One region of the Halobacteroides halobius DSM 5150 genome, then DNA from elsewhere that is predicted to be linked to it. Evidence: riboswitches for the same ligand, from Rfam matches in the RefSeq annotation. Region 1 holds a riboswitch; each other region holds the start of a gene.

Evidence for each region. A riboswitch is a leader RNA that binds a small molecule or an ion and turns the genes downstream of it on or off. The one in region 1 is predicted to bind cyclic di-GMP.
Region 2: linked by a shared signal. The riboswitch ahead of HALHA_RS08775 (GspE/PulE family protein) and the one ahead of HALHA_RS12615 (bifunctional diguanylate cyclase/phosphohydrolase) in region 1 are both predicted to bind cyclic di-GMP.
Region 3: linked by a shared signal. The riboswitch ahead of HALHA_RS02420 (hypothetical protein) and the one ahead of HALHA_RS12615 (bifunctional diguanylate cyclase/phosphohydrolase) in region 1 are both predicted to bind cyclic di-GMP.

What each region holds. Positions count from the first base shown of each region.
Region 1 covers NC_019978.1:2,585,633-2,595,802, reverse strand. The annotation lists gene HALHA_RS12630 (phosphoribosylformylglycinamidine synthase) at 1-1,493, shown strand, start outside; gene HALHA_RS12625 (hypothetical protein) at 1,556-1,993, opposite strand; gene HALHA_RS12620 (patatin-like phospholipase family protein) at 2,122-3,387, shown strand; gene HALHA_RS12615 (bifunctional diguanylate cyclase/phosphohydrolase) at 3,384-4,982, opposite strand; cyclic di-GMP riboswitch class II at 5,001-5,085, opposite strand; gene HALHA_RS12610 (thymidine kinase) at 5,278-5,913, shown strand; gene HALHA_RS12605 (P1 family peptidase) at 5,921-6,829, opposite strand; gene lgt (prolipoprotein diacylglyceryl transferase) at 6,852-7,637, opposite strand; gene HALHA_RS12595 (redox-sensing transcriptional repressor Rex) at 7,757-8,380, shown strand; gene hflX (GTPase HflX) at 8,689-10,080, shown strand; gene HALHA_RS12585 (CheR family methyltransferase) at 10,160-10,170, opposite strand, start outside.
Region 2 covers NC_019978.1:1,819,157-1,829,326, reverse strand. The annotation lists rRNA gene HALHA_RS08890 (23S ribosomal RNA) at 1-2,485, shown strand, start outside; rRNA gene rrf (5S ribosomal RNA) at 2,576-2,699, shown strand; tRNA gene HALHA_RS08880 (tRNA-Gln) at 2,776-2,850, shown strand; tRNA gene HALHA_RS08875 (tRNA-Glu) at 2,873-2,948, shown strand; tRNA gene HALHA_RS08870 (tRNA-Val) at 3,004-3,079, shown strand; tRNA gene HALHA_RS08865 (tRNA-Asp) at 3,085-3,161, shown strand; tRNA gene HALHA_RS08860 (tRNA-Thr) at 3,166-3,241, shown strand; tRNA gene HALHA_RS08855 (tRNA-Lys) at 3,248-3,323, shown strand; tRNA gene HALHA_RS08850 (tRNA-Met) at 3,328-3,403, shown strand; tRNA gene HALHA_RS08845 (tRNA-Phe) at 3,417-3,492, shown strand; tRNA gene HALHA_RS08840 (tRNA-Leu) at 3,506-3,590, shown strand; tRNA gene HALHA_RS08835 (tRNA-Gly) at 3,598-3,674, shown strand; tRNA gene HALHA_RS08830 (tRNA-Arg) at 3,684-3,760, shown strand; tRNA gene HALHA_RS08825 (tRNA-His) at 3,894-3,970, shown strand; tRNA gene HALHA_RS08820 (tRNA-Glu) at 4,010-4,085, shown strand; tRNA gene HALHA_RS08815 (tRNA-Val) at 4,140-4,215, shown strand; tRNA gene HALHA_RS08810 (tRNA-Ala) at 4,234-4,309, shown strand; tRNA gene HALHA_RS08805 (tRNA-Lys) at 4,320-4,395, shown strand; tRNA gene HALHA_RS08800 (tRNA-Met) at 4,400-4,475, shown strand; tRNA gene HALHA_RS08795 (tRNA-Phe) at 4,489-4,564, shown strand; tRNA gene HALHA_RS08790 (tRNA-Gly) at 4,578-4,654, shown strand; tRNA gene HALHA_RS08785 (tRNA-Arg) at 4,664-4,740, shown strand; tRNA gene HALHA_RS08780 (tRNA-His) at 4,874-4,950, shown strand; cyclic di-GMP riboswitch class II at 5,082-5,164, shown strand; gene HALHA_RS08775 (GspE/PulE family protein) at 5,275-6,948, shown strand; gene HALHA_RS08770 (type IV pilus twitching motility protein PilT) at 6,971-8,014, shown strand; gene HALHA_RS08765 (type II secretion system F family protein) at 7,996-9,237, shown strand; gene HALHA_RS13065 (type II secretion system protein) at 9,260-9,691, shown strand; gene HALHA_RS08755 (prepilin peptidase) at 9,727-10,170, shown strand, end outside.
Region 3 covers NC_019978.1:485,365-495,534, reverse strand. The annotation lists gene HALHA_RS02435 (hypothetical protein) at 1-372, opposite strand, end outside; gene HALHA_RS02430 (glucose-6-phosphate isomerase) at 512-1,951, opposite strand; gene HALHA_RS02425 (DUF3793 family protein) at 2,163-2,747, opposite strand; gene HALHA_RS02420 (hypothetical protein) at 2,883-3,407, opposite strand; cyclic di-GMP riboswitch class II at 3,495-3,578, opposite strand; gene HALHA_RS13420 (hypothetical protein) at 3,705-3,869, opposite strand; cyclic di-GMP riboswitch class I at 3,987-4,079, opposite strand; gene HALHA_RS02415 (general stress protein) at 4,185-4,703, opposite strand; gene HALHA_RS02410 (Spy/CpxP family protein refolding chaperone) at 4,805-5,365, opposite strand; gene HALHA_RS02405 (Na+/H+ antiporter NhaC family protein) at 5,474-5,740, opposite strand; gene HALHA_RS13785 (hypothetical protein) at 5,783-5,905, opposite strand; gene HALHA_RS02400 (SoxR reducing system RseC family protein) at 5,929-6,336, opposite strand; gene HALHA_RS02395 (NAD(P)/FAD-dependent oxidoreductase) at 6,861-8,198, shown strand; gene HALHA_RS02390 (hypothetical protein) at 8,285-8,440, opposite strand; gene HALHA_RS02385 (PTS fructose transporter subunit EIIC) at 9,180-10,170, opposite strand, start outside.

The sequences.
Region 1 (10,170 bases):
AGAGATGGGGTAAACCATTTAGTGCTTTACTAGGTGCGTATCAGGCTCAGAAGGAATTTGGGCTACCTGCAATTGGTGGTAAAGATAGTATGTCAGGAACATTCCATGACCTTGATGTGCCACCCACTTTAGTATCTTTTGCAGTTGACACAGTAGATGTCAATCATGTCATCTCTCCAGAGTTTAAAAGTGCTGATAGTAAGGTAGTATATGTACCTTTAGAACGAGATGAAGCTGAACTACCTAATTTTAACAAGTTAAAATTAGCTTATGATAAAGTAAATGAACTAATCAAAACAGGTAAGGTCTTATCAGCGCGAGCAGTGACATTAGGTGGTCTGGCAGAAGCAGTAACTAAGATGTCTCTAGGAAATAAGATAGGTATGACCTTCCAGGATAAACTAGAAGATAATCTTTTATTTACTCCTGATTATGGTTCGCTAGTCTTAGAAATTGGAGCAGAAGAAGATCTAGATGAATTATTTGGAGCAGTAAATTATAGAGTATTAGGTAGAACAAATGCCGAAGAAATAATCACAGTTAATGGTCTAGAAATATCTATTACTGAAGCTATAAAAGTGTGGGAAGAACCACTAGAAGATGTCTATAAAACTAAAACAGAAAGAAGAGAAGAATTTGAATTTAAGCCCTATCAAGAAGAAGATATGCCTGTCTGCAAGAATAGAGTAGATAAACCAAAGGTTTTAATCCCTGTTTTTCCAGGAACAAATTGTGAATATGATACAGCTAAGCAATTTAAGGAAGCAGGAGCAGAAGTAGAAACTTTAATCTTTAAAAATTTAGAACCAGAACAGATAGAAGATTCAATATATGCTCTGTCAGAAGCAATAAAGGATGCTCAGATAGTTGCTTTAGTAGGAGGATTTAGTGCTGGAGATGAGCCTGAAGGGGCAGGTAAATTTATAGCAACAGTCTTTAGAAATCCTAAAATAAAAGAAGCAGTAAACGACTTATTAAATAATAGAGACGGGTTAATGATAGGTATCTGTAATGGTTTCCAAGCCTTAATTAAATTAGGTTTAGTACCATACGGAGAAATAAGAGAGCTAACAGAAGATGCACCAACACTAACTTATAATGAAGTAGGACGTCATATCTCATGTGTAGCCCAGACAAAAATAGTATCAAATAAATCTCCTTGGTTATCTAACGTAGATGTAGGAGATGTGCATTCAATACCTGTATCTCATGGTGAAGGTCGTTTTGTAGCCAGTGCAGAATTGGTAGAACAACTATTGGATAATGGACAAGTAGCAACTCAATATGTAGATTTTGCTGGGGTTCCAACATCTGATATAGCCTTTAATCCTAATGGTTCAGTCTATGCTATTGAGGGTATTACAAGTCCTGATGGTCGAATTTTAGGTAAGATGGGGCATTCAGAACGTATTGGAACAAATGTAGCCAAAAATATAATAGGAAAGAAGGATCAACAGATATTTAAGGCTGGGGTAGAATACTTTGCAAAATAATAATAAATTATTTCTAGGGTAAATCTAAAGGACGCCAACTGGCGTCCTTGTTTAATTTTGGATTAAAATTTAAACTTAAATCCAGCACGAGATTCTACTTGATCCTCAGATAAATAATATTTAACTTCGGAAAATAAGAAGATAAATTGATTTCCTAATAGTAGATAAGGATCTAGGTCTTTGTTCTTAATATTTACTTTTAATCCTCCTCCACCATAAAAATCAAAAATAAAAACATCTGGAATCATATAAACTGAACTTAATTCTAATTCTGCTCCATCACTTTGCTGATATTCTAAGTTCCCCCCTAAATAAATTCCTTTTTCTAAATGGTGCTTAATACCTACAGAAGGGTATTTATCTCCAGTCTTGTATAAATTTAAGATATTTGCAGGGTAGATATTTTTTTTAATTTCAACTATGTCTTTAGCTAGAATAATATTACTGGAGAAAATAAAAACAAATAAAACTAATAAGTACAACCATATTCTTTTTTTCAATTTTTTCCTCCTTTCTATTAAATATTATATAATATTTCCAATTCTAATGAAAGGCTATTTTTTTAATTATTAGGTAACAAAAGCTATCAACTAGAAATATATTAATTATAAGGGTATAGATTAAGGAGGTGGATTTAATAAGTGATTTAAGGATTAATTTATCTATAAGTGGTGGTGGAGTAAAAGGAATAGCCCATTTAGGTGGTATAAAAGCTTTAGAAGAAGAAGGGATTGAAATAGTCAGTCTTGCAGGCAGTTCAGTAGGTGCAATTATAGCTACACTATATGGGGCAGGATATAGCATTGACAAGTTAAAAGAATTAATTTATCAGCAAGATTTAGAGGATTTTAAAGATGATTTTTCTATCATAAGATTATTTACCGAATACGGGATATATAAGGGAAATGAATTTTTGGATTGGATGGCAGAGAGGTTAGAAGCAAAAGGGGTAAGAGTCTTCGAAGATTTAAATAAAGAAGTTAAGGTTATAGCTTCTGATGCAACATATAGAAGCACAAAGGTGTTTTCGAAAGAACAGACCCCACAATTTTCGGTAGCTAAAGCAGTGAGGATGTCAATGAGTATACCTATCTTTTATAAGCCATATCATTATAACTCTAGGCTATATATTGATGGAGGAGTAATGAATAATTTTCCTTTACAAGTCTTTGCTGATTCATCTCGTCCTACTTTAGGTTTAATATTAATAGATGAAAAACCTGGTCAACCAAGTAAAATAGACAATTTGATAGACTATTTAACTAACTTATTAGAGATGGTAATGACAGTTAATGAGAGAAGACAAATTGAGCTTTCGGATGCTTATGTCATTTCAATACCGACTTTAGGGATTAAAGTAATAGATTTTTCTTTATCTAGAGAAGAGAAAAACAAATTATATATGTCCGGCTATCAGCAAGTAAAGGATAATCTAGATTATTTTATAGATAGAAAACTACCAGCTGATTTTAGGGGGAAGAATAATAGACAGCTAGAGGGAACAACAGTTGAAATAGAAGAATATAGTCAGGTTATGGAAGGTTATATTAGAAAGCAAGTGAAATTAAAGCAGATAGATGGAATAGTCACTCTAAATGATGATAACTATCTATTTGCTTATCTAGTAGCTAAAAGATTGGGTAAAAAATTTACTGTAATCGATTTAGATGGAAGAGATAGTTATTCTCATTATAATCGAATAGAAAGTGATGATACGGTATTATTTGTTAATTTTATCCAGCCAACAAGAAATAAAATCAAGGGCTTATTACATTTTATTTGGAATCAGGGAGCTAGGGCCAAGGCTGGTTACTTCTTTATCGGGCAAAGAAAGAAAATTAGGGTTTATAAACAAGAATTTCCAGTCCACAATTACTATAAAAGAGAGGGTTAATCAGCCCTCTCTCTTGCTTTTTTGTTATTACTTATTATTTTCATGAATTCTTCCACTAACTTAGGGTCAAATTGAATTCCTGCTTTCTTTTTAATCTCTTTTAAAACCTTTTGTTCACTAAGTGGTTTTTGGTATGTCCTTCCATGAATCATCACATCATAAGCATCAATGATAGCAATTATTCTTGCTAAAAGAGGAATTTCTTCTTCTTTTAATCCCTGGGGATAACCTGAGCCATTCCACCATTCATGATGATTTAAAATTTCTTGTGAAATATGACGTAATTCAAAAGAAGATTTTGCTATCTGGTATCCTATTTTAGTGTGTTCTTGTATCTTCCCCCACTCTTCTTCTGTTAAAGACTTATTCTTTTCGAGTATTTTTTTTGAGATTGCTACCTTACCTAAATCATGGAACTTAGCAAGTAAAGATAGATTATTTAATTTAGGCTTTGCTAGGTTTAATTTTTTTCCTAATTTAAGAGCTAAGCTTTCTATTCTTTGGCCGTGTTCTAATGTTTCATGAGTTTTTTTCTTTAAAGTTTCTTTTAATGAGGAGATGGTTTTATTATGAAACTTTCTGCTCTTTTTTAATTTCTTTTTATACATCCAGTCTTCTGCTTCTTTAAAGATATCTTTAGAGCTTTGGGTAGGTAGTTTTTTAGTTGCATGTCCTAAGCTAATACTAATGTCAATTAGACCTAAATCTTTTTCTTTACAGTCTTTTTCTATTCTAGAACAGACTTTTTTAACATCTTTTTCAGTAGTTTGAGGTAATAAAATTGCAAATTCATCTCCTCCCCAACGGGCTACAATATCTTCATTACGACAAGAGTTCTTGATGGTTTGAGCAGCTTTCCTTAATAACTTATCTCCTAAATGATGCCCAAATGCATCATTAGCTAATTTAAGTCCATTAACATCTCCAATGATGATACTTAAAGGTAATTGCCTTTGGGTATCAAGTCTTTGTAATTCTTGTTCAAAATACCTTCTATTATAGAGACCAGTTAGGCTATCATGAAAAGTCAAACGTTTTATTTTTTCTTCTTTTTTATATTCTTTAGTTATATCTTCAGCAGTGCAGATTACATATTCAACTTCATTTGCAGTATTTAATTTAGGTATTTTTGTAATCGATAATAGTCTTTTTTGACCTTTATAGTTTTTAACCCATTGTTTAGTTGTAATCTTTTCTTTGGTAGTAAATACCTCCTGATTGCTAGTAATACAGTTTTTGTCTTTCAATTCTTCTTTTTCTACTCCTAAAAAATCTGCATGGGCTTGGTTTACCATTCCGTATGAATCCGTATCGTTTGCATACCAAATTTGCGTTTCAACATTGTTTAATAATATTTTATGTTTTTCAAGGAGACTACGAAATTCTTTTTTCTTTTCTTTAACTTTAGTAACTCTTAACTTATGTATAGTATAGATTATGATGATAATTAAGATGGCATAGGTTAAATATAGGTATTTATTTATTAAAAGAGAAGTAGTTACTAAAATTAATGAGAGAATTAATAAAAGGATCGTAAATTTAGCAAAGTCTTTTTTCTTAGCTTCATTAGGCTGGGGTTCTTGATTAATAATCATTATATCCTCCTTATATTAAAAAATACAGGGTGGGTTCACCATTAGCTCCATATAACCCTTAGGTGACCAGTTATAGATTATACTTCATAGCTCCTTTATAATTGATTTATTAATTGGTAGCATAGGTTGCTTTATAGTCATATTTAGACAAAACTTGAAATTATCCTCTATTAGTAATAAAAAAACAGAGTTATTTTGGATTCAAAATTAATTATTTAAGGTTGTTTTTTGTTAAAGATAATCTTATAATAGTAAAGGTAGAAATTATAATCAACTTTAGGAAGGGGTTTTATTAGTGCATGGCTATTATGGAAGTGTAGAAACAGGTTGGCTAGAAGTTATTACTGGGGTAATGTTTTCAGGTAAAAGTAGTGAATTGATTAGAAGGGTTGAACGAGCTATGATTGCTGAACAGGATATTTTAGTTTTTAAACCAAGTATTGATAATCGTTATAGTGATACTGAGGTTACTACTCATACTGGAAATAAAATAACAGCAGAAATTGTAGATAATGTAAGTGATATTAATCATAAAATTAAAGAAAAAAAAGAAACAGATACTATAGATGTGGTAGCTATCGATGAGGGACAGTTTTTTTCTGAAGAATTGGTTCCTTTAGCAGATGAGCTAGCGCAGCAGGGGTTAAGGGTGATTATTGCTGGATTAGATACTGATTTTGCAGGACGAGGTTTCAAACCTATCCCAGAATTAATGGCTCGAGCTGAATATGTTACTAAGTTACATGCTGTCTGTGTTAAGTGTGCTAACCCTGCTACTAGAAACCAGAGATTAATTGCTGGTCAACCAGCTAGTATTGATGATCCAGTGGTAGTAGTAGGAGCGGGTTCTACTACGGAGTGGGATGATAATCCCCGTAGAGATGAAGAGTATGAAGCTCGTTGTCGTCGTTGTCACGAGGTGAAGAAATAATTGTAAATTATACATTGTCAATTGCTTTTACGATCGCTTGGCCCATTACTTGACTAGCTGCTGTAGCTAGCAGATTAATATCTATCCTTTTATCACCTGTACTTAAAGCAAAAATAGTATCTCCATCTAACATAGTGTGGACAGGACGAATATGTTTTGCATAACCATTATGAGCTACTTGAGCTACCTTGTTAGCTTCGGTTTTGGTTAATTGAACATTGGTTGCAACTACCCCAATGGTGGTATTTTTACCAAAACCTTTTATTTCTTCTTCTTTCATTGCTTGATAAGTATTGATGAAATCTCCTTGTTCATCCTTACAGCCAGCAATAATTTTTCCTTTCTTATCTAAAATATCTCCAAAGGCATTAACTGCTACTAGAGCTCCAACATAAATTTCATCTGTTAATTGTAGGCTGGCACTACCTAAACCACTAGGACTAGCTTGCTCTATGCCTAGTAGTTTTCCTACAGTACATCCCATCCCAGCTCCTACTTTTCCTAGTCTAGTTTCAGTGGAAGAAGCATTTTTGGTTGCTTGTTGGCCCATTGTAGCATTAGGTCTGATTTGATAATCCCCAACCTCAAGATCAAATAGAACAGCTGCAGGAACAATAGGTACTTTAGTAACGCCTACATTAAAGCCGATTTTTTTGTTTTCTAGAGTAGTCATAACTCCATCTGCAGCAGATAATCCAAAAGCGCTTCCTCCAGTTAATAAAATAGCATGAGCTTTGTCTACTGTATTAATAGGATCTAAAAGGGCTAGTTCTCTAGTACCAGGTGCCGATCCTCTAACATCTACTCCAGTAGTAGCTCCTTTTTCAGTTAAAATAACAGTACATCCTGTCATTCCTTCTTTACTATGGGCATGACCTACTTTAATTCCAGGTACATCAGTGATATAATCTTTCATTGTTGGCCCCCTTAAATAATTATTAGTTTTTAATATAATGATTATAGTAGCCAATTCCAACAGAAAATAAAATTATAACAACGCTAATTACTTTAGCCATTTTAAAAGAACCTAACATTAAGCTATCTGTTCTCATCTCTTCAATGAAGAAACGACCGAAAGAATAAAGACTAATATAACTTAAAAATACTTCACCAGGTTTGAGGAAGTCTTGTTTTTTCCAGTAAAGAGTTAAGAATAGGAAAACTAATAAGTTCCAGATTGATTCATATAAAAATGTAGGATGATAATAGATGCCATTAATTTGCATTTGTTCTATAATCCAATACGGTAGATGCAAGCTTTCTAAAAAATTTCTACTGACTGGGCCACCATGAGCTTCTTGGTTCATAAAATTACCCCATCTACCAATAGCCTGTCCTAAAATAATACTAGGAGCAGCTATATCAGTTAGTTTTAAAAAGGACACTCCTTTTTTATAGGCAAAGGTAACCCCGGCTAATAAAGCAGCAATTAAGGCACCATGAATAGCTAGCCCTCCGTGCCAAATAGCAATAATTTCTTGAGGGTGTTGACTATAATAATCCCATTGAAAGATGACATAATAAGTACGTGCTCCAATAATTGCACAAGGAATCCCCCAAATGACAAGATCTATAATTAATTCAGGATCGATATTTCTTCGTTTAGCCTCGTTAGTAGCTAATAGTAATCCAATTAATACAGCAGACGCCATAATAATTCCATACCAGTAAACAGTTAGAGGACCTAGTTTAAAAGCTATAGGATCAAGATAAGTTGAATTCATTTGTTTTCCTCCTTCATATTTGAAGCTTCTGTGGTTGACCAGACTTAAATTTAAGATTATAATAAAGTTAATGAATAGTCAAGAATATACTTATTATAAACTATAAAAGGAGAGATATTATGAAAGAAATAAGAACTCCAGCAACAACAGTAGAGAGGTTACCTCTTTATTACCGCTGTTTACAAAAATTGTCAGAACAACAAGTAGAAGTTATTTCATCTAAGGATTTAGGGAATATGTTAGGAATTCCTTCTACCCAGGTAAGAAAAGATTTATCTTATTATGGTGAATTTGGGAGAAGAGGAGTAGGATATGAGGTATCTGTTTTATTAAAGAACTTAGAGAAGATTTTAGGTTTGGATAATGATTGGGAGATTGTCTTGATAGGGGCTGGGAACTTGGGCCAAGCTCTAGTTAACTATGGCAACTTTAGGAATTTAGGCCTTGAAATAAATTATGCTTTAGATGTAGACCAAGGTAAGATTGGGAATCATTTAGGAGATGTAAAAATTCATTCTGTATCTGAATTGGATGATTTAGTACAAGAAAAGGATATTAGAATTGCTATTGTAGCTGTACCAGCAGATTCAGCTCAACAGATTGCTAACAAATTAGTTGCTAATGGAGTAGAAGCTATTTGGAATTTTGCTCCTACTAGATTAGAGGTACCTGAAGAAATTGAAGTTCGTAATGAAGATCTATCTATCGGCTTAATCAGTCTAACTTATCACCTATCGGAGTAACTTAATGGAGGAGATAACAAATTAATAATCTTGATAAATTATTAGAATTTAGATTAGAACGCGGAAAGTTAATTACACAACAATTATTAAATAAGGTAGTTGATTTTAACGAAGAGCAAATTAATTTATTACTAAATCGTAAAGGCCAAGTAATAGATTATCAGTTAGGCACTTTACAGACAGATTTAATTGAAGGAGTTAGAAGAAGAAGAAGTAAAAAGCGTTTATCGGGATTAAGGATATTAGTATTTCATAAAGGAAAGAGAAGGATAAAAAAAGAGTTAGTTTTAAAATATCGGTTGGATAATTTGACTTATTTTAATTTAAATAGACAGTACTTAGAGATTATCTTTCCTGAAATTAAACAAGGTAGATTGACTGGTATAGCAAAGCAACAACTTGGATTAAAGGAAGCTGATACATTTAATTATGTAGATATTGTCTATAAATTAGAAGAAGAATTAAGTCATGTAGAAACTCATCAAATAAAACAAAGTCAAGAACGGGCTATTTTGGTAGGAAGTAAAGAAGAAAGCCTAAAAGAGTTAAAAAATCTAACTACTACAGCAAAAGTAGAAGTAGTAACAAACTTAACAATTAGAGATAGAGTAGTAGATCCCGCCTATTACATAGGCCAAGGGAAAGTTAGTCAAATAAAGCGAACTTTAATTAACCAGCAAGCTAATGTAATTATTTTTGATGATGAATTAACTCCAGCTCAATATAGTAATCTAGAAGAGGGTTTAGGTGTAAAAGTAATAGATAGAACCCAATTGATTTTAGATATCTTTGCCCAACAAGCTCAAACTAAAGAAGGCCAACTACAAGTAGAATTAGCTCAACTAAAGTATTTATTGCCTAGACTAATCGGTCAAGGAGCTAAAATGTCCCGATTAGGTGGCGGTATAGGTACTAGAGGGCCTGGTGAGACTAAATTAGAGATAGACCGTAGAAGAATCAGAAAAAGAATCCATCGGTTAAAAAAAGATTTAAAGAAGATAAGAAAGAATCGTCAGTTACAGCGTAAAAATCGACGTCATCCAGTCATTTCATTAGTAGGCTATACTAATGCAGGTAAATCAACTGTAATGAATTTATTGACTAAAGCAGAAGTGGAAGCTAAAGGTAGGTTGTTTGCTACTTTAGATTCTACTTTACGTCAAATAAAGTTACCAATAGGTAGGCAAGTGATTGTTAGTGATACAGTTGGATTTATTAAAAAGTTACCACATGATTTGATAGCTGCTTTTAAAGCAACTTTAGAAGAGATTAAGGAAGCTAATTTATTATTACATGTGGTTGATAGTAGTCATCCTAATTTAAAAGAAAGAATGGCAGTAGTTCATGATGAATTAGAAGATTTAGGTGTATTAGATAAAGAGATAATTACTGTTTTTAATAAAGCAGACCTAGTAGCAGATAATAAGTTAGATTTATTACAACGAGATTACCCTAATAGTGTAGTTATATCAGCTTTGCATGGCAAAGGGAAAGAAAGATTACTAAATAAAATTTCTTCCTTTATTGTTCAAGGAATGATTAAAGTTAAGCTTAAATTGTCTTATGATAAAGCCAATTGGCTAGATCGAATATATCAAGAAGGGCGAGTACTAAATAGAAGTTATGATAATCAAGGAATTAAATTAGAGGCTCAAATACCTAATAGGTTAGCAGCTAAATTAAAGAAGTATAAAATTTAATTTTAAGAGGATCAATATTGATCCTCTTAAATAATTAATTGTATTGATATTAATTATTATTCTTTATTAAGTAGTAATTTTAAGCCTTTT
Region 2 (10,170 bases), 770 kb from region 1:
GGAAGCAAGGAGGACCATCTCCTAAGGCTAAATACTAACTAGCGACCGATAGTGAACCAGTACCGTGAGGGAAAGATGAAAAGAACCCCGGGAGGGGAGTGAAATAGACCTTGAAACCATATGCTTACAAGCGGTCAGAGGGCGTATGTGCCTGATGGCGTGCTTTTTGCTTAACGAACCGGCGAGTTATGTTAAGTGGCACAGGTTAAGCCAAAAAGGTGAAGCCGAAGCGAAAGCGAGTCTGAAGAGGGCGTAAGTCGCTTAGCATAGACCCGAAACCGAGTGATCTATCCATGGCCAGGATGAAGCATGTGTAATAGCATGTGGAGGTCCAAACCGCATTGACGTTGAAAAGTCATGGGATGAGCTGTGGATAGGGGTGAAAGGCCAATCGAACTCGGAGATAGCTGGTTCTCCCCGAAATAGCTTTAGGGCTAGCCTTAAGATTGCTATATTGGCTGTAGAGCACTGATTGGACTAGGGGCTTACCCAAGCTACCGAATCCAGTCAAACTCCGAAGGCTGATATAGAGAACTTAAGAGTCAGACTATGTGGGATAAGCTTCATAGTCGAGAGGGAAACAACCCAGACCGCCAGTTAAGGTCCCAAAGTGTAAACTAAGTGGCAAAGGAAGTGAGACTGCCTAGACAACCAGGATGTTGGCTTAGAAGCAGCCATTCATTTAAAGAGTGCGTAATAGCTCACTGGTCGAGTGGTCTTGCGCCAAAAATATACGGGGCTTAAGTTTACCACCGAAACTGCGGATTGGTTAATCCAATGGTAGGGGAGCATTCTATACGGGAAGAAGTAGTACCGAAAGGAGCTATGGACTGTATAGAAGCGATAATGCCGGTATGAGTAACGAGAAATAGGTGAGAATCCTATTCGCCGAAAGTCCAAGGTTTCCTGAGCAAGGCTCGTCCGCTCAGGGTAAGTCGGGTCCTAAGCCAAGGCCGAAAGGCGTAGGTGATGGATAGTCGGTTAAAAATCCGACACTACCTATTAGCATTTGAGTGAAGAGGTGACGCAGGAAGATAGGTTTGCCTGAGAACGGTATATCAGGTTGAAGCACTAAGGAGGATGATTTAGGTAAATCCGGATCATCATTAACTCTAAGGTGTGACCAGGAGTTTCTACGGAAACGAAGCAATTGATTCTCCACTGCCAAGAAAAACCTCTAACAAGTTAGTAGGTACCCGTACCGTAAACTGACACAGGTGGACTAGATGAGAATTCTAAGGCGCGCGAGAGAACCTTCGTCAAGGAACTCGGCAAATTAGCCCCGTAACTTAGGGAGAAGGGGTACCTCATTAGCGTTATGCGCAAAGAGGTTGCAACAAAGAAGCTTAGGCGACTGTTTACCAAAAACACAGGTCTCTGCTAAGACGCAAGTCGAAGTATAGGGGCTGACGCCTGCCCGGTGCTGGAAGGTCACGGGGAGATGTTAGGAACTATGTTCTAAAGCATCGAACTTAAGCCCCAGTGAACGGCGGCCGTAACTATAACGGTCCTAAGGTAGCGAAATTCCTTGTCGGGTAAGTTCCGACCTGCACGAATGGCGAAACGACCTAAGCACTGTCTCGACGAAGGACTCGGTGAAATTGAAGTGTCTGTGAAGATGCAGACTACCCGCGACTGGACGGAAAGACCCCGTGGAGCTTTACTGCAGTCTGATATTGAATTTTGGTACACTATGTACAGTATAAGTGGGAGGCTTTGAAATCGGCACGCTAGTGTCGATGGAGCCATCATTGGGATACCACTCTTATTGTGCCGTGATTCTAACCAAGCGCTATAATCTAGTGCTGGGACAGTTTCAGACGGGCAGTTTGACTGGGGCGGTCGACTCCTAAAGAGTAACGGAGTCGCCCAAAGGTTCCCTCAGTGTGGTCGGAAATCACACGTAGAGTGTAAAGGCATAAGGGAGCTTGACTGCAAGACATACAGGTCGAGCAGGTACGAAAGTAGGGCTTAGTGATCCGATGGCTAAGAATGGAATTGCCATCGCGCAACGGATAAAAGTTACCCCGGGGATAACAGGCTTATCTCCCCCAAGAGTTCACATCGACGGGGAGGTTTGGCACCTCGATGTCGGCTCGTCGCATCCTGGAGCTGGAGCAGGTTCCAAGGGTTGGGCTGTTCGCCCATTAAAGCGGCACGCGAGCTGGGTTCAGAACGTCGTGAGACAGTTCGGTCCCTATCCGTCGTGGGCGCAGGATATTTGAGAGAAACTATCCCTAGTACGAGAGGACCGGGATGGATGTACCGCTGGTGGATCAATTGTCAACCATTGGCATTGTTGAGTAGCTAAGTGCGGAACTGATAAGCGCTGAAAGCATCTAAGCGTGAAGCAGATCTCAAGATTAGATATCCCATGGAATAATCCAGTAAGATCCCTGATAGAACTATCAGGTAGATAGGCCAGAGGTGTAAGTGTGGTAACACATTAAGCTGACTGGTACTAATAGAGCGAGGGTTTAATCTAGAATGACTATTGTGCAGTTTTGAAAGTGTAATAAAATATTCTGGTGGTGATTGCGGAGGGGTAACACCTGTTCCCGACGAACACGGATGTTCTAGTGTCCTAAGTGGCACAGGATGTGCCGGTTCGAAGGACCATCTCGAACACAGCAGTTAAGTCCTCCAGCGCCGATGGTACTATAGGGGCAGCCTTATGGGAGAGTAGGTCGCTGCCAGAATCAATTGAATTATTTCTTGACAGTTAGTAATTAATAGTATATAATACTCCTTGTGTTAATAAGGATAAACTATTAATGGGGTGTCGCCAAGTGGTAAGGCACAGGACTTTGACTCCTGCACTCGTTGGTTCAAATCCAGCCACCCCAGCCAATAAAACTAACAATTTGACTAGGCCCCCATCGTCTAGTGGCCTAGGATACCAGGTTTTCATCCTGGCGGCAGGGGTTCGAATCCCCTTGGGGGTACCAAGTTTACTATTTAAAATAGATCAAGTTCTTTTTAAATCTATTTAGTTAATATTGCGGGCGAATAGCTCAGTTGGGAGAGCACCTGCCTTACAAGCAGGGGGTCACAGGTTCAAGTCCTGTTTCGCCCACCATTTATGGGGATGTGGTGTAGTTGGTTAACACGCCGGCCTGTCACGCCGGAGATCGCGAGTTCGAATCTCGTCGTCCCCGCCATAATGCTGACGTAGCTCAATTGGCAGAGCAGCTGACTTGTAATCAGCAGGTTACCGGTTCAACTCCGGTCGTCAGCTCCATTAGATGGGCCATTAGCTCAGCTGGAAGAGCACTAGACTTTTAATCTGGGTGTCGGAGGTTCGAGTCCTCCATGGCTCACCATTGACGCGGGATAGAGCAGTTGGTAGCTCGTCGGGCTCATAACCCGGAGGTCGCTGGTTCGAATCCAGCTCCCGCAACCATAATTTTAATTGTGGCGAGATAGCTCAGTCGGTAGAGCAGTGGATTGAAAATCCTCGTGTCCCCGGTTCGAATCCGGGTCTTGCCACCACTTAACTTAATATGCGAAGGTGGTGGAACTGGCAGACACGCTAGACTTAGGATCTAGTGCCGCAAGGCGTGTGGGTTCGACTCCCACCCTTCGCACCATTAATATGCGGGAGTAGCTCAGTTGGCTAGAGCACCAGCCTTCCAAGCTGGGTGTCGCCGGTTCGAGTCCGGTTTCCCGCTCCAATTAAATAAGTGCTTGTAGCTCAGCTGGACAGAGCAACGGCCTTCTAAGCCGTGGGTCGGGGGTTCGAATCCTCCCAAGCACGCCATATCAATCAATTTGCAATGTACAATTGAGAATTGACAATTAAACCCTAAAGACAAAAAACTATATAATTTTAGGTTTTGGATTTTGAATTCAATTGTAAATTCTCCATTGTTAATTATCAATTAAATATCATGGTGGATGTAGCTCAGTTGGTTAGAGCGCAGGATTGTGGCTCCTGAGGCCGTGGGTTCGAATCCCGTCATCCACCCCAATTATTTTTATGATTCTAATAGGAATAAAATTCAGCTAGGCCCCCATCGTCTAGTGGCCTAGGATACCAGGTTTTCATCCTGGCGGCAGGGGTTCGAATCCCCTTGGGGGTACCAAGTTTACTATTTGAAATAGATTAAGTTCTTTTTAGACTATTCAGTTAATATTGCGGGCGAATAGCTCAGTTGGGAGAGCACCTGCCTTACAAGCAGGGGGCCACAGGTTCAAGTCCTGTTTCGCCCACCATTTCAGCGTTTAAAGTGTGGGGATATAGCTCAGCTGGGAGAGCGTTTGTCTGGCAGACAAGAGGTCGTCGGTTCGAACCCGACTATCTCCACCAATTAAATTCTGGGCCATTAGCTCAGCTGGAAGAGCACCAGACTTTTAATCTGGGTGTCGGAGGTTCGAGTCCTCCATGGCTCACCATTGACGCGGGATAGAGCAGTTGGTAGCTCGTCGGGCTCATAACCCGGAGGTCGCTGGTTCGAATCCAGCTCCCGCAACCATAATTTTAATTGTGGCGAGATAGCTCAGTCGGTAGAGCAGTGGATTGAAAATCCTCGTGTCCCCGGTTCGAATCCGGGTCTTGCCACCACTTAATTTAATATGCGGGAGTAGCTCAGTTGGCTAGAGCACCAGCCTTCCAAGCTGGGTGTCGCCGGTTCGAGTCCGGTTTCCCGCTCCAATTAAATAAGTGCTTGTAGCTCAGCTGGACAGAGCAACGGCCTTCTAAGCCGTGGGTCGGGGGTTCGAATCCTCCCAAGCACGCCATATCAATCAATTTACAATGTACAATTGAGAATTGACAATTAAACCCTAAAGACAAAAAACTATATAATTTTAGGTTTTAGATTTTGAATTCGATTGTAAATTCTCCATTGTTAATTATCAATTAAATATCGTGGTGGGTGTAGCTCAGTTGGTTAGAGCGCAGGATTGTGGCTCCTGAGGCCGTGGGTTCGAATCCCGTCATCCACCCCAATTAATCTCCTTTGTAGAGGGAGATTTTTTTATTTTTTTGTTAGCCATATAATTATATTTTATTTCACTTGACAAAATAATGAAATAGATGATAAATTTATTATATAGATTATTATGTTTGTGATAAATCAAATAATTTAGGAACGATGAAGTATAACTCATATTTGGTCACCTAGGTTATATGGAGTTAATGGTGAAACCGTCCTATATTCTTAGATCTTATCTAAGTTTTAGGGCGGTTTTATTTATCTATTTTTTGTCTCATAATTAAATTTATTTAATTGGTTATAATAGTATTAATTGGTAATTAAATGAGGTGAACTAATGATTAAAAAGAAAAGGTTAGGGGATATTTTGGTAGAGGCCGGTTTTATTACTGAAGAAGAATTGAATGAAGCATTAAAAAGGCAGAAAAATACTGAGCAACGATTAGGGAATATATTAAAAAGGATGGGGTTGGTAACTGATGAGAGTGTAATGGAGGCATTAGAATTTCAGTTAGGAATTCCCCGGCTAGATTTAAAACAAATGATAATTGATCCTGAAGTTATTAATATGATTCCTAAATCTTTAGCTGAACGACATAAGGCTATTCCAGTAAAACAAAAAGATAATGCCTTAACTGTAGCTATGGCTGATCCTTTGGATATTTTAGCAATTGATGATATTAGGATAAAAACTAATTGTGAAGTAATTCCAGGTATCTCTAGTGAGGAAGAAATTCAAAATGCTATAAATCAGTATTTTGGTGAGACTGATATTGTTAATGAATTTATGGAGGATGTAGATTTAAAAATAGATAGGATTAATTCAGGCCAATTAGAAGATAATAATTTACAGCAGATGGTAGAAGATGCTCCAATAGTTAGATTGGTAAATAGCATTATTGCTAGAGCAGTTAAAGCAAGAGCTAGTGATATTCATATAGAGCCGGATGAAGATCAAGTGCAAGTAAGATATAGAATTGATGGGATACTACATACAGAAATGAATATACCTAAGCAGACACTTTCGGCTCTAGTTTCTAGAATAAAGATTATGGCTGAAATGGATATAGCTGAAAGAAGATTACCTCAAGACGGAAGAATTCAGATGAAATTAGCTAATACTAAGGTTGATTTAAGAATTTCCACTTTACCTACTGTAGAAGGTGAGAAGGTTGTTATTAGAATTTTAGATAAAGATAATGTAATGTTAAGTATTGATGAGTTAGGCTTATCTGTTGAGGCTAAACCTGCTTTTAAGAAGATGATTAATCAACCTCATGGTATGTTATTGATAACTGGGCCAACTGGCAGTGGTAAGACGACGACCCTTTATTCTGCTTTGAATTTTATGGATGCTAGTAGTAAAAATATTATTACTGTAGAGGATCCAGTAGAATATAAATTAAAAGGGGTTAATCAAGTACAGACTAATTCTAAAGCAGGACTTAGTTTTGCTAATGGTTTACGATCTATTTTACGTCAAGACCCGGATGTAATAATGATAGGGGAGATTAGAGATAAGGAGACAGCAAAGATAGCTATTCATGCTGCTATGACTGGTCATCTAGTATTAAGCACTTTACATACTAATCAATCTGCAGGAGCTCTAACAAGATTAATAGATATGGGGATTGAACCTTATTTGGTTGCTTCTTCAGTGCTAGGTGTTATAGCTCAGAGATTAGTAAGAAAGATTTGTGATAATTGTAAAGTAGAAAGCGAAAAGTTACTTCCTCCTAAAACTTTAGAAGTAAAAGATAGTTTTAAACATTATCAAGGGGAAGGATGTAGAAGCTGTAATCAGGCAGGGTATAAAAGAAGGACTGCAATATACGAATTGTTAGAGGTAGAAGCTAAAATAAAAGAATTAGTAGTAGAAAAAGTATCAGCAGCTAAAATTGAATCAGTAGCAAAAACAAAAGGTATGAATACTCTTGAAGATGCTGCTTTAAAAAAGGTAGAAAAAGGGATAACTAGCTTAGAAGAGGCGATGAGAGTCACTAAAATTTAGCTAGGGGAGGAAGGAGTTTGTAGTGAAATTAGAGAATTTATTAACTGAAGGGATTAGGTTAGGAGCTTCAGATATTCATTTGACTATGGGGACAGAACCTATGGTCAGAGTTAATGGTAGATTGCAAAAGATGAATGACAAAATTGTAAATAAAGATAAAATTAATAATTTAGTAGATGAATTATTAGAGGATAGAAGGAATCAATTTGAAGCAGATAAAGAATTAGACTTTGCTTATCAGTGGGATGGATATAGATTTAGAGTTAATGCTTTTTATCAAAGAAATAATCCAGCTTTAGTATTACGAATTATTCCTAATCAGATTGATGATTTGGATAGCTTAGGTTTGCCAGAAAAGTTAAAGAAATTAGCTGTAGAACCGAGAGGACTTTTTTTGGTTACTGGGCCAACTGGTAGTGGAAAGTCAACTACTTTAGCTGCTATGATTAATTTAGTTAATCAAAATTATAGTAAGCATATTATTACTTTAGAGGATCCAATTGAATATATACACCAACATAAAAAAAGTCTAGTTAATCAACGTGAAGTAGGCAGGGATACTATTGATTTTGCTAGTGGTCTTAAGGCTGCTTTAAGGCAAGACCCTGATATCATTTTAGTTGGTGAAATGAGGGATTTAGAAACTATTTCAACTGCTATTACTGCTGCAGAGACTGGTCATTTAGTATTAGCAACCTTACATACTAATAATGCTGCTGAGACTATTGATCGTATTATTAATGTGTTTCCACCTTATCAACAGGAACAAATTAGAACACAGTTATCTATGAATTTAAAAGGAGTATTAGCCCAACAATTATTACCTACAGTTGATGGATTAGAACGAAAAGTAGCTACTGAACTATTATTAGTAAATTCTGCAGTTAAAAATTTAATTCGTGAGGGAAAGAATCATCAATTAGATTCAGTAATGCAAACAAGTAAACATGAGGGTATGCATACTATGGATTATTCTTTACGAGATTTATATTTACAAGGAAAAATTAGTCATCAAGTTGCATTAGAACAAGCAAATGATCGTCAGACATTAGAAAAGTTAATTTAAGGGGGTGCTTTATTACGCCTCGTTTTGATTATAAAGCAAGAGATCAAGTTGGTAATTTAGTAGATGGGGTTATTGAGGCTAGAAATAAAGATAGTGCAGTTGATCAATTAAGAGAGCAAGGTTATTATTTAACTAGAATTGAAGAAAAATCTGAAAGAAAGAATTTAGGAAAAATCTTTAAGCAATGGAGAAGAGTAAAGCTAAAAGATTTAAGTATTTTTTGTCGTCAGTTTGCAACAATGATAAATTCAGGTTTATCTTTAGTTAGGACTTTAGGAGTATTAAAAGAACAGACCCCTAATCCTAAATTAAAAGAAGCAGTTAGTTCAATTAAAGAAGAGGTAGAGAAGGGAACTGCATTATCAGAGGCTTTAGTTGAGCAAGAGGATATTTTTTCTAAATTATTTATTAGTATGGTAAGAGTAGGTGAAACAGGTGGGGTATTAGATAATACTTTAGAAGAAATGGCTAATTACTTTGAACGAGAGCGAGAGATTCAACAGAAGGTGACTTCTGCTTTAGTTTATCCGGCTGTAATTACTTTAATTTCAGTCAATGTAGTTGTCTTTTTAGTAACATTTATTTTACCTACTTTTGTAGGTATGTTCGCTCAGTTTGATGTTAGGTTACCATTAATTACTCGTGCTTTATTAGCTTTAAGTACTTTTTTAGGAGATTATTGGTATGTAGTTATATTAGCTATATTGATTAGTGGATTAGTAGCTAGACGTTATTATCAAACAACTGAGGGCCAAAGAAAGGTAGATGCTCTATTATTGAGAATACCTGTGATTAGTAATTTGATTATTAAAGTCTCCCTTGGTAGATTAAGTAAAACTTTAGGTGTTTTATTAGAGAGTGGTGTTTCTATTTTAGAGGGGTTAGATGTAGTAAGTAATGTAGTAACTAATCAGGTAATTACAGATAAGATTATTGAAGCTAGAGAAAATATTAGTCAAGGCCAAAGTATGGTAACTCCTTTAGAAAAGAGTACTATATTTCCTCAGATGTTTTTACAGATGATTGAGTTAGGAGAAGAGACAGGAACCTTGGCCCAGATGTTAAATAAGGTAGCTGATTTTTATGATCGTGAGGTAGAATATACAATTGAGCAGGTTGTATCTTTACTTGAGCCAGTATTAATTTTGTTATTGGGTTTAGTAGTAGGAGGAATTGTTACGTCAGTGATGATGCCTTTATTTAATTTGATGCAAGGAATTTAAAATTTTAAAAGGAGTGGGATTAATGTTTAAAAAAACAAGAAGAGAGTCAGGATTTACATTAATTGAATTAATGGTTGTAATTGCTGTGATTGGGATTTTAGCAGGGATTGCTATTCCTAAATTAAGTGGTGTATTAGGGAAAGCTAGAGATACTCAAATAAAAGCAGCAGCAAGTACAATTAGAAGTGGGATGGAGATGTATTATGTATCACATGGGAAATATCCATCAACTACAGATGTAGCTGATTATGCTGCTTTAGATGATACATTAACGACAGTTAGTTTACCAGATATTAAACCAGATATTAAATCTGATTCTTTTACTTATACTGTTGATAATGATGGAAACAGTAAAGGTTATTTAATAGAAATTGAAAGTGGTAATACAGATACTACCTTTTATATTGGAGAAAAAGGTTTTGGAACAAAAGAAAGTGCTGCAACTAAGCTCTAATTTAAATAAAGCTGATTTACCAAAGGATGTGACAAATGTTAGCATTAATCTTTTTATCAGGTCTGATAGTAGGTAGTTTTTTAAATGTTTTAATTTATCGTCTACCTCAAGGTGAAGGGGTAGCTGTTTCCCGATCTTATTGTCCAAAGTGTAAAACTAAATTAGCTGCACTGGATTTGGTGCCGGTGCTAAGTTATTTATTATTGAGAGGTAGATGTCGTTATTGTAATACAAAGGTTTCAAGGCAGTATCCACTAGTTGAGTTAGTAACTGGGGGGCTAGTAGTTGGTCTTTTCCAGCAATATCATTTAAGTAGTCAATTTATGACTTATAGTTTGTTAGTTGCTTTACTAATTGTGGCTAGTGTGATTGATTTTAAGTTAATGATTATCCCCAATAAAATAACTTACTTAGGGATTATATCTGGTTTATTAGCTAGTGTAGTATTTAATCATATTTCTGTTAGAGCTTCATTACTG
Region 3 (10,170 bases), 550 kb from region 1:
CATCCCTAAAGATAATTGGTTAGTTGCTGAATAAACAAGTACTTCAACTATAACTTCTTCATCTTCAATTATGATTTCTTCTATTTTTATCTCTGATCCTATTCTTTTAGCCTCATTTAAAGAAACATAAATCAAAAAGAAATTATTATAATTAATATCTGATGTGATTAGGTTTTGATGGCACTTTGGTAGATTTAATATATCATCTGAACTGGTTATTAGGTTAACGTTTAATTTTATATCAGTGCTAAACTCTACTTTATTTTGCTTAAATGCTTTTGGATTTAAAGATGTAAAAGAAACTACTTGAGAATTGCCTAACCCTAACTTTTCCCATAATGAATTAATTAAACCTTTTTTGCTTTTACTCAATTTAAACCTACCTTTCTATATACAGAATTCAAGATTTAAGTTAAAAATCCTGTTATAAATATATGACACTAATTCCATTTTAATTAAAAAACCAAAAAATAAAAAATAGGCCCGTTATAGGGCCCATTAAAAATATAAGCTATAAGATTAAGCTATCATCTTTAGCTGGTCGAGAGTCAAATTCCTCTTTCATTTCAGCAAATCCTTCTCTACCTAAAACACCATAAGCATACTTTTTACCTAATTCTACACCTGGTTGATTAAACGCATTAATATTGTATAATTCACCACTCATAGCAGTTTGTAATTCAAATAAATAGAAAAACTGTCCTAAAGTAAAGGCATTTACTTCTGGGAATATAACTGTACAATTTAAACGATTTTGTTTAGTTAAAGCTAATTCAGTAGCTTTTTTCTCAGTAGTGATCAATTTATTAAATGTATGGTTGCCTAAATAAGAAACTCCCTCAATATCTTCATAACCAGATCCAATTTCTAATTCTTCCTTGAAATTCTCTACTTCTAAGAAAGTAACTACTTTATCATATGGCCCTTCCATGTATAATTGAGCTTGAGAGTGTTGATCTGTAGCACCTAAAGCTTTAATTGGAGTTGGCCCTACATTAACTACATTGCCTTCTCTATCAACTTCCTTACCTAAAGATTCAGCCCATAACTGTCGATACCAATCTGCTACATCTTTTAAAGCATGATTATAAGGCATCATTACAGACATTGGCTTTCCATCTTGATCAGCTAAATACTGTAGTACAGCATTTAAATAAGCTGGGTTGGCCCATAAATCATCTGTATCACAAACTTGAGCCATATACTCAGCACCAGCTAATAACTCTTCAATGTCAACTCCTACAAATGCAGAAGAAACTAACCCAACAGGAGTTAAAACTGAGAAACGCCCCCCTACATTATCTGGAATATAGAAAGTCTTAATAGCTTCTTCTTTAGCAATTTTAATTAATTTTCCAGAATCTTTACTAGTTGTAGCAATAAAATGATCACTAACAGCATCTTCTCCAAGATCTTCTACCACTGCAGCTTGAGCAGTTAAAAATTGACTCATTGTTTCAGCAGTTGTACCAGATTTAGAGATAACATTAAACATTGTTTTTTCTAAATCAAGTTCATCTAATAAAGATTTTAATCTAGTAGGATCAACATTATCCGGTACAAATAATCTAGGACAACCATTTCTAGCTTCTTTCTTTAGGTTATAATAAGGATCATTTAAAGCAGTCTGCACAGCAATATTACCTAAAGCAGAACCACCAATTCCTAACACTACAAAGTTATCATACTTCTCACGATTAGCTTCAGCAAATTCTTTAATCTCTTTAGCAATTTCTTTATGAGTTTCCGGAAGCTCCATAAAACCTAATTCTCCTGCTTCCTTAGCCTCTTTAATTGCTTGATGTCCCTTAGTAACTTTTTCTTGTAAGGCATCAACATCTTCTTTAGTATAACCATGCTCTGCTCCAATCTTATCTTCAAACATATTGTTAACATCTAATCTAATACGCATAGATTCTTTCCATTCTGCATCTTGATATTGATTACTCATTTTTATTCCTCCCTATTTTATTATCACTTTTTTTAAAAGATAATATACTGTTCAATCGTTTTCACGCTTTTCTACAATAAAATCAAGTATGTAATTCCTACTACATCACCTCATATTATTCTATTTACATTTCAAATATCCTGCAAAAAAATATTTTTTCTCAAAATATAAAAGGTTTAAGCAATATGTGAGGGCACATTGCTCAAACCTTTTATATCACTTTATGGAATTCTTCAACCAGTTCTATTTTATTTAACCTAGCATTAAATTTTTCTCTTGCCCTATCAAATTCCTTCTGTTTTAATAAAGAAACTTTTTTATTACCATAATACTTCCATTCACCTCTATGAGTAACCTCTAAATCAGCATAGCCCATAAACCCTAGAACATCTTTTAGAGGATAACCAAAGAAAACACCTATTTCATGAGGAAATTCAGCCCCTTGTAACCTCTTCTTTAATCTTTCTAAATATTTATTTAAACTATACTGCTTAGGATATCCTATATTTTTAAGAAATTTAAGTATATTTTTATTTTGTAATTGTTCTTCTAAAGCATGAGTATGATAGAAAAGGACTTTTTGCCTACCATTAACTATATCTATTTCTATAATTTCTAGCTGATTATACTTTAGAAGAGTCTCTTTACATCTCTGCCAAGAACTTTGTTCTTGGTTTATACTCCTTAATTCAGCAGGCTTAACCCCCATAATAGTAGCACCGATCCTTCTTAATAGACAATCGCAATTCTCTCTAAAATAACTTATATCTGTCTGGCATTGCTTGGCCCTTTTCATCTTTTCTCCTCCTCATCCAATTTTGACTAATTGAAATTGATTTTCAATATCTGCTTATAGTATAGCATTCATAAACTCACTTGTCAAAAAAATAAAAAACATCTTTCTTAATTGAAAGATGTTTTAAACAATTATTTATTTCACTATCCGATAATTTCTACTTTTACTGATTAAATAATCCTGAATCAAAGTTATATCCTTAAATGTGTAATTGGCTAACTCATCTACTAAATCTTTTTCTACTTTATTATTCAGATCTAAATAACTACATAATGATTTAGCTACTTCTTTAATCTTTTCTCTTTTACTATTATTAGAAAGCTTATTATAAGATATCATTAATTGTTCTCTTATTTCTTCTAATAAATTAGAATAACTACTTATATCTGTTACTAATAAAGAAGAAAAATCATTAGAAATACTACGTAGAACATTTGAACTAAGAGCTAAATCATTATTCTTAATTACAAAGGTAAAACTAAAGGAGTGAATAGCAACCAAAATCAAATTTAGATTATCTTTTGATATTTTGATTCCTATTTCTCTAAGTTCTAACTTATCTTCCTCTTCTGTTACCAATTCAACTAATTCTTCAGCTAAATCATAGCTAGATACTCTGCTACTTTTTCCTAAAATTTTCTTTAATATTCCACTATACAATATAAGCCCCCCCTTTTTTTAACATCCTACTAAGTTATAAGATTATACATTATAACAAAAAGACCTAAATCTTTTAGTATTATACTAAAAGATTTAGGTCGGATTCACCATTGACTCCATATAATCCTGGTGACCAGATATGGATTATACTTCTCTGTCTCCTAAATAATCTCTTATTTTATTTATCGATTTAAATATATAGCATTCTATGATTATTTTAACATATTATAAATTAAATGTAAATATATCCATTTAATTTATTACAACTTTTACTCTTGGTTACTACTAACTTTAAACTTACTTACGATTGTTACTAACTTTTCCTAAAACATTAATAAACTTTGAAAACTCCTTATTTTGATACTTATCATTTAAAGCATCCATACAATTTGACTTATCCTTTAAACAAATATTGATGATCCATCCTAAAATAACAAAACCAATAATCACTGAAAGAGGCATAATTATCACTCCCTAATTTTTATTAAACAACATAAAATCTATTATAATTATCCCTCTTAAATAAAAAACCCCATTCCTCGCAAAATAAATTTAAGGAATAGGGTACACCTATATCCTTTCGGTAACCTGACCATCATAGCATCATAAATACTATGCCGTAGACTCATAGCTTTGCGACCTTATCTTTCAATAAGTGTGCCTTTTTCGAGGGTTACTTTAGTTGTTTACTTGCAATTATTACTATAATATCCTGCTTATTATAATATTACTACATAATACTCAATTTTCCTCCATAAAAAATGAATTATTTTTATTTTAATGTGTTGCTACATCCTTGGCCCCTTCTTTTCGTAAAATATCCGCCACATCATTAATTCTGGTCTCGTCTGTACCTTCAGCAGCTACTAAAATTTTTCCTTCCTCTACTCTTTTGGCATATCTTTGACCTGCTTGTTGGTCTAACCCGTAATCAACTAAACCACCTGCAACTCCTCCAGAAGCTGCTCCAGTTAAACCAGCAGCTAACGGGCCAGCAGCTAAAAATGGACCTGCTCCTGGAATTGTTAATAAACCTGCACCAGCTAGTATTCCTGCTGCTCCTCCCAAAGCCCCACCAGTAACACTACCATCAGCTAAATTTTGGTCAGTTCCTGTCATTTCTGCTCCTGCTTCAATATCAGCATCTTTATTTTGCTTAGCTACTAATGAAATTTTATCTTCAGAGATCCCTTTATCCTTCATCTTATTAACTGCATTATTAGCTTCAGATTCATTATTAAATACTCCTAAGACAGTTGACATATCTTTATCTCCTCCTACTGTAAATTTAGTCATAATTACACCACCTTATTAATTCTCAAATATATTTTAACCAACTTTATAATTTAATATCCTATTCAAAAAATAGAAAAAAGGGACTATCCTTTTAATAGTCCCTAAAATCTACTTTTTAATAATCTTTTAATCTTAATAATTACCATCCCCATCATACCATTATTACCATTCATCATATAACCGCCCATCATTCCGTAGCCACCCATATGACCTCTAACTCTTCCTCCTCTACCTTGGCCCATTATACCACCAAAATTCATCATTCCGTAATCTTCCATAATTTCTAATTGTTCAGAGCTCATCATATCTCTGATCTTCAATTGCATCTCAGTCATTAATTTATACATCTTATTTCTCAGTTGGTTAACTTCTTTTTCTGCTTCAATAATCTCATTCCGCTTAACATTCTTATTAAAGTATAAATCTCTTGAATTATCATTTTTATCCACTATATCATCCATTAAATCATGCATTTTATCTTGATATTCATCTCGTAAATGATTGATAGAATCTAATTGTTCATCTGATAAATTCAAATCTTGAGGGTAGTCATTATTTTTATTTATTTGGTTAAAATTACTTCCTCCTCCATGAGCAAAAGCATAAACTGAAACTCCTAACACCAATGTCATTACTACAGCAAATCTTAAAAATTTCTTCATAGCTATCTCCTCCTATTTTATTTAAGTGATAATTTATAAACTTTTTATCTTACACTTATAGTATAGGAGGTAAATATTAAAAAAATATTAAAAGAATAATAAGTTTCTTTAAAGATTATTTCTTAAATCAGCTTCAATAACCATTGGGATTGAAACACCTGTGATTGAAGCTAAAGGAATAGCAATTGGCATTAACAAAGCAAAACTTCCCCAAGATGAACCAATAAAATAAGTTACAAAAGAAGTTATTACGAAAACAATAACTGGTACTAGGCTTCCTGATAGATTATTACCTAAAGTTGATGTGATCAACTTCGATAACCCTAAATCGTTAGTAATATCCTCATGACCATAATTATTTCTTTTATCTGGCATAATAATTCCCCTTTTCAACTAATTTTATCTTTTCAACTAATCTTAATGGCAACTATAATCATCATCACTATTGTCATTATCCATAATTCCCAACTTACTTCCAATTAGATAAAAAGCTCCTGCTATAACCCCAATTAAAATAATACCTGCTACTAATTGACCCATTTTATTCCCCCTAACATTAATATTTAATCAATAATTTCTGTTATCTTGGATTGAGGATTCATTTTCTTTCCCAATATTTTTATTACTACAACAGACAAAACTAAAAATACAATTGCTCCTATAATTCCTCCTACTTCACCTTGTTGAATAATAAATTTGTCCCCTATAAAATAACCACCTACCAAAGCCAAAAGGGGAAACAAATATACCAATAATGCAGCTGAGACTAAATTGCTTCCTTCTAATTCTAATTTTACTCTTTGTCCTTCATAAGCTCCTACTTCATTATTAACTTCTACTAATAATTCATCTTGTTCATGATCTTCAGCTAATTCACAATTCTTCTTACATTTACTACAAGCTGAATGACGCTCAATTTTCACTATGGCTACTTTCCCTTTATTAACCATTACTTTACCTAACTCTTGCATTACTCTTACCTCCTCCTAAATATTAATGCAATATTATCTACTAATTTTCCTCTCTTATTTGTACTATCTAATTTAAAATTACTAGTCTCTTATGTTCATTTATTCATTAATTGAATCCAGTTATTGTGACTGATAAAATACCACTGTAGGGTATATTAATAATAAAAAATAAATCAATAAAAATTATTTATTAGTAAACTTAAAAATAACCTCCATCAATTCTTCAATCTTATCATATACTTTATCTTGCTCTATAATTGTATCATTATCCTTATACCCATACCCCCTATTAGTATTATCTTATGGAAAGAATACTATAATATAACTATTCTGTCAAGAGCAATAATAAAATATTTTATTTGATGAAGTTTCAAAATCAAACATCTTTTTATTCCAATTAAGAAGTAATTTGAATATGAAAAAACTTCCTAGCATTAGAAAGCTCAGATGACATTACTTTAGATTATCCTTCATTTATAATATAATTTAATAGTATAATCAACTATACCGGAGGGAGAAACTAAATGAAGAGAATTACAATAGTAGGTGCTGGAGTAAGTGGTTTATTTTTAGCTTATACTTTATTGCAGAAAGATAGAAAGTTACAGATTCAAATTATAGATCAAGGTCGTCCACTTAAAAAAAGAAGTTGTCCCTTACAAGAAGAGACTAAACAGTGTGTTAGTTGTAATAAATGTGATCAATTATCAGGACTAGGCGGAGTTATGGCCAAGTCGGAAGGAAAGTTTAATTATACAACTGACTTTGGTGGTAAACTAGCTACTAAATTAAATACTGATACAGCTTTTAAACTACAAAACAAAGTCGACCAGATTCTCTATTCGTTAGGAACGGATAAGACAACTCATTACAGTACTAAAAATCCTAAGTTGATCCAGGAAGCAAAAGAACATGGTTTAGAGGTACTAACTACTACCGTTAGACATTTAGGAACAGATCTAACTTATAAAATTACAACTAATCTATATCATCGTCTGAAGGATAGAATTGATTTTAGATTTAATACAGAAGTTACTTCCATTGATAAGCAAAATAGATTTTATTTACAAACTAATCAAGGGATTTATAAGACTGATCAGCTTGTTTTAGCTACTGGGCTTACTAGTAATAATTTGTTAGGATCTTTTCCCGAGGTTACTACCTTTAATACTAGGGTTGATTTAGGAATTAGAGTTGAGATGAAGCAAAAACAGCTTGCGAGTATTCTCCAGGATAATTTTGAGACTAAACTGCGTTATCAAGGAACTGATTTTACAGCTACAACTTACTGTATGAATCCCGGCGGACAGGTGGTACGAAAATATCACCAGGGACTAGTAATGGCGGATGGGCAAAATTATGCTGAAGGTACAGCAGCTACTAATAAACTAAATTTTACTCTGTTTGTTCCTCGCTACTTTCCTACTTCAAAGCAAGCAAGAGATTATGCTGCTAATATAATCGGTAGAATTAATCAAAACCGGGAACGAATAATTGTTCAGCGTTGGGGAGATTTAAAACAAAAGTTAGCTACAACAGAAAAAAGGCTAGTTGCTAATAGTATTACTCCTAGCTTACAAGCAGAGCCTACTAATTTATATAAAGAGATTCCTAAGCTGTATTTAACTGCAATAAGAAAATTTTTTCAGGCTCTAGAGAAGTTGATTAATCAGCCAATTGCTGCTAATACTTTATTATATGGTCTAGATGCTAAATTTTATCAACCAGAGATCAAGCTAGATAAAAACTTTCAAACACAAATAGAAAATTTATACTTAATCGGTGATGCTTCCGGAGTTTCTTGGTCTTTAGCTCAGGCAGCAGCTAGTGGTATTTATCTAGGGAATAAGTTAGGTTGCTAAATCTCCTGCTGTACTATCTATTACTATTGGGGTTTATAGTGATGGATCTGTTGGTTGTTTTGAATAATCTCCATCCAGAACTTCAATTAGGATTTCTGTTGGTGGAGATATTTTTCCACTTCGTCTTTTTTCATTGGATTCAATGTAACATATTTAGGAAGAGACCAATCTCTAATTTCTCCTGACCATCTTTTTGGATAAGCTGCTTTTGCTTTTTTATATGTTTCAATACGTTTCTGCATTATATCTATATCAAGCCCATGATGTCTTTGATAGGGCGTTATAAAATTAATCCCACTATGCAAAACTTACTCTTAGCCTTGAAAATGAACTCTGTATTCCTAGTTTATCTAAAGTTGCTATAAATGTTGCTGCTTGCATAGGACTACCATTATTAGAGTGTAATACTAAAGGTTTCTTCTTTTTAGCTATGGCTTGAGAATAGGATTTATTGTCGTTACTTTATTATAACACAGATTTTATTCCTTACGATAACTATCCTAACATATAGGGCACCGGCTTTAACATTAAGTTCATTTAAGTTTTCTTATCCCCCCTTCTCTAATGGATGCTACAAATTCCTCTTTACTTACATCAGGTTTAACTCCATAGACTAATTTAGTCTTTAGCATCAATCACATACCACATCCCTGTCTTATCTAACTCTCCATTCTCATGTTGCAAAGCATACTCATCCTTAGCCTTGGTTCCTAAATTTTTTCTCCTTCTTCTTTAATAACTTCCATTAGTGTCTTCCTAGCTAACTTTCCGTTATTTACCTTACCACTACCATTGTCATGAGCTGCTAGCTCCTAACTACCTATTAAGCCCTCTGGTAAATCTCTATGTAGTTTATTCTCTAAAGCTCTTTCTCCCCAAATCTTTTCTTCTTTAATCTCCTCTCTACAACATTATTTGATTTTATATAAAATAACCTCTTAGGGCCACCCCAAGAGGTTAAGATATTATCTTCTTATCAAATTAACTCATATCAAATTCTAAATCAAGCTCTTCCTCTGCTGACTCTTCTTCAACTATTTCTTCTTCTACCTCTGATTTTAAAGCATTTACCATTACAGCAGTAATTGCTACTCCAACAGCAATTGCCACAACAAACATTAATCTATTATCTACTACTGGCAATACAATTAAACCTCCATGAGGAGCATGGTCTCCTACTCCACTTAACATAGCTATTACTGAACCTACAGCAGAACCTGTGACGATAGAAGGAATAACTTTAATTGGATCAGCTGCTGCAAAAGGAATTGCTCCTTCAGTAATTCCTATCAATCCCATAAAGAAAGCTCCTTTACCTGCTTGTCTTTCTTGTTCCGTATATTTATTAGGTGCTAGTGTAGTTGCTAAAGCCATACCTAATGGTGGAATACAAATTGCTGCAGCAATAGGCCCCATTACCGTATATACACCTTGTTCAATTAATCCTGTACCAAATAAGAAAGCTGTTTTATTTATTGGCCCACCCATATCAAAGGCAATCATAGCTCCTAAGATAATCCCAAATATTACTTGGCTTCCATTACTCATAGCTTGTAACCAACCTTTAAGACCAGTCATAAAGTTACTAATAGGAGCTCCTATTACATACTGCATCAAACTACCAACAATAATTGTAGATAATAACGGAATCACAAAAATAGGCATTACAGGTTTTAAAACTTCTGGCACAGACCAATTTTTAATCCAATTAGCAACATAACCAGCAATGATACCAGCAACAATACCACCTAAAAATCCTGCTCCAATCTGTCCTGCTAAATAACCTCCAATCATACCTGGAGCTAATCCTGGACGATCAGCAATTGAATAAGCAATATAACCTGCTAAAACTGGAACCATCATTGTAAATCCTGCTACCCCTAAATCCAATAAATTTTTAAGAGCCGGATTAGTTACATTCGCTCCCTTACCAGCCTCAACACCACTTAACATAATTGCAAAAGCAATTAAT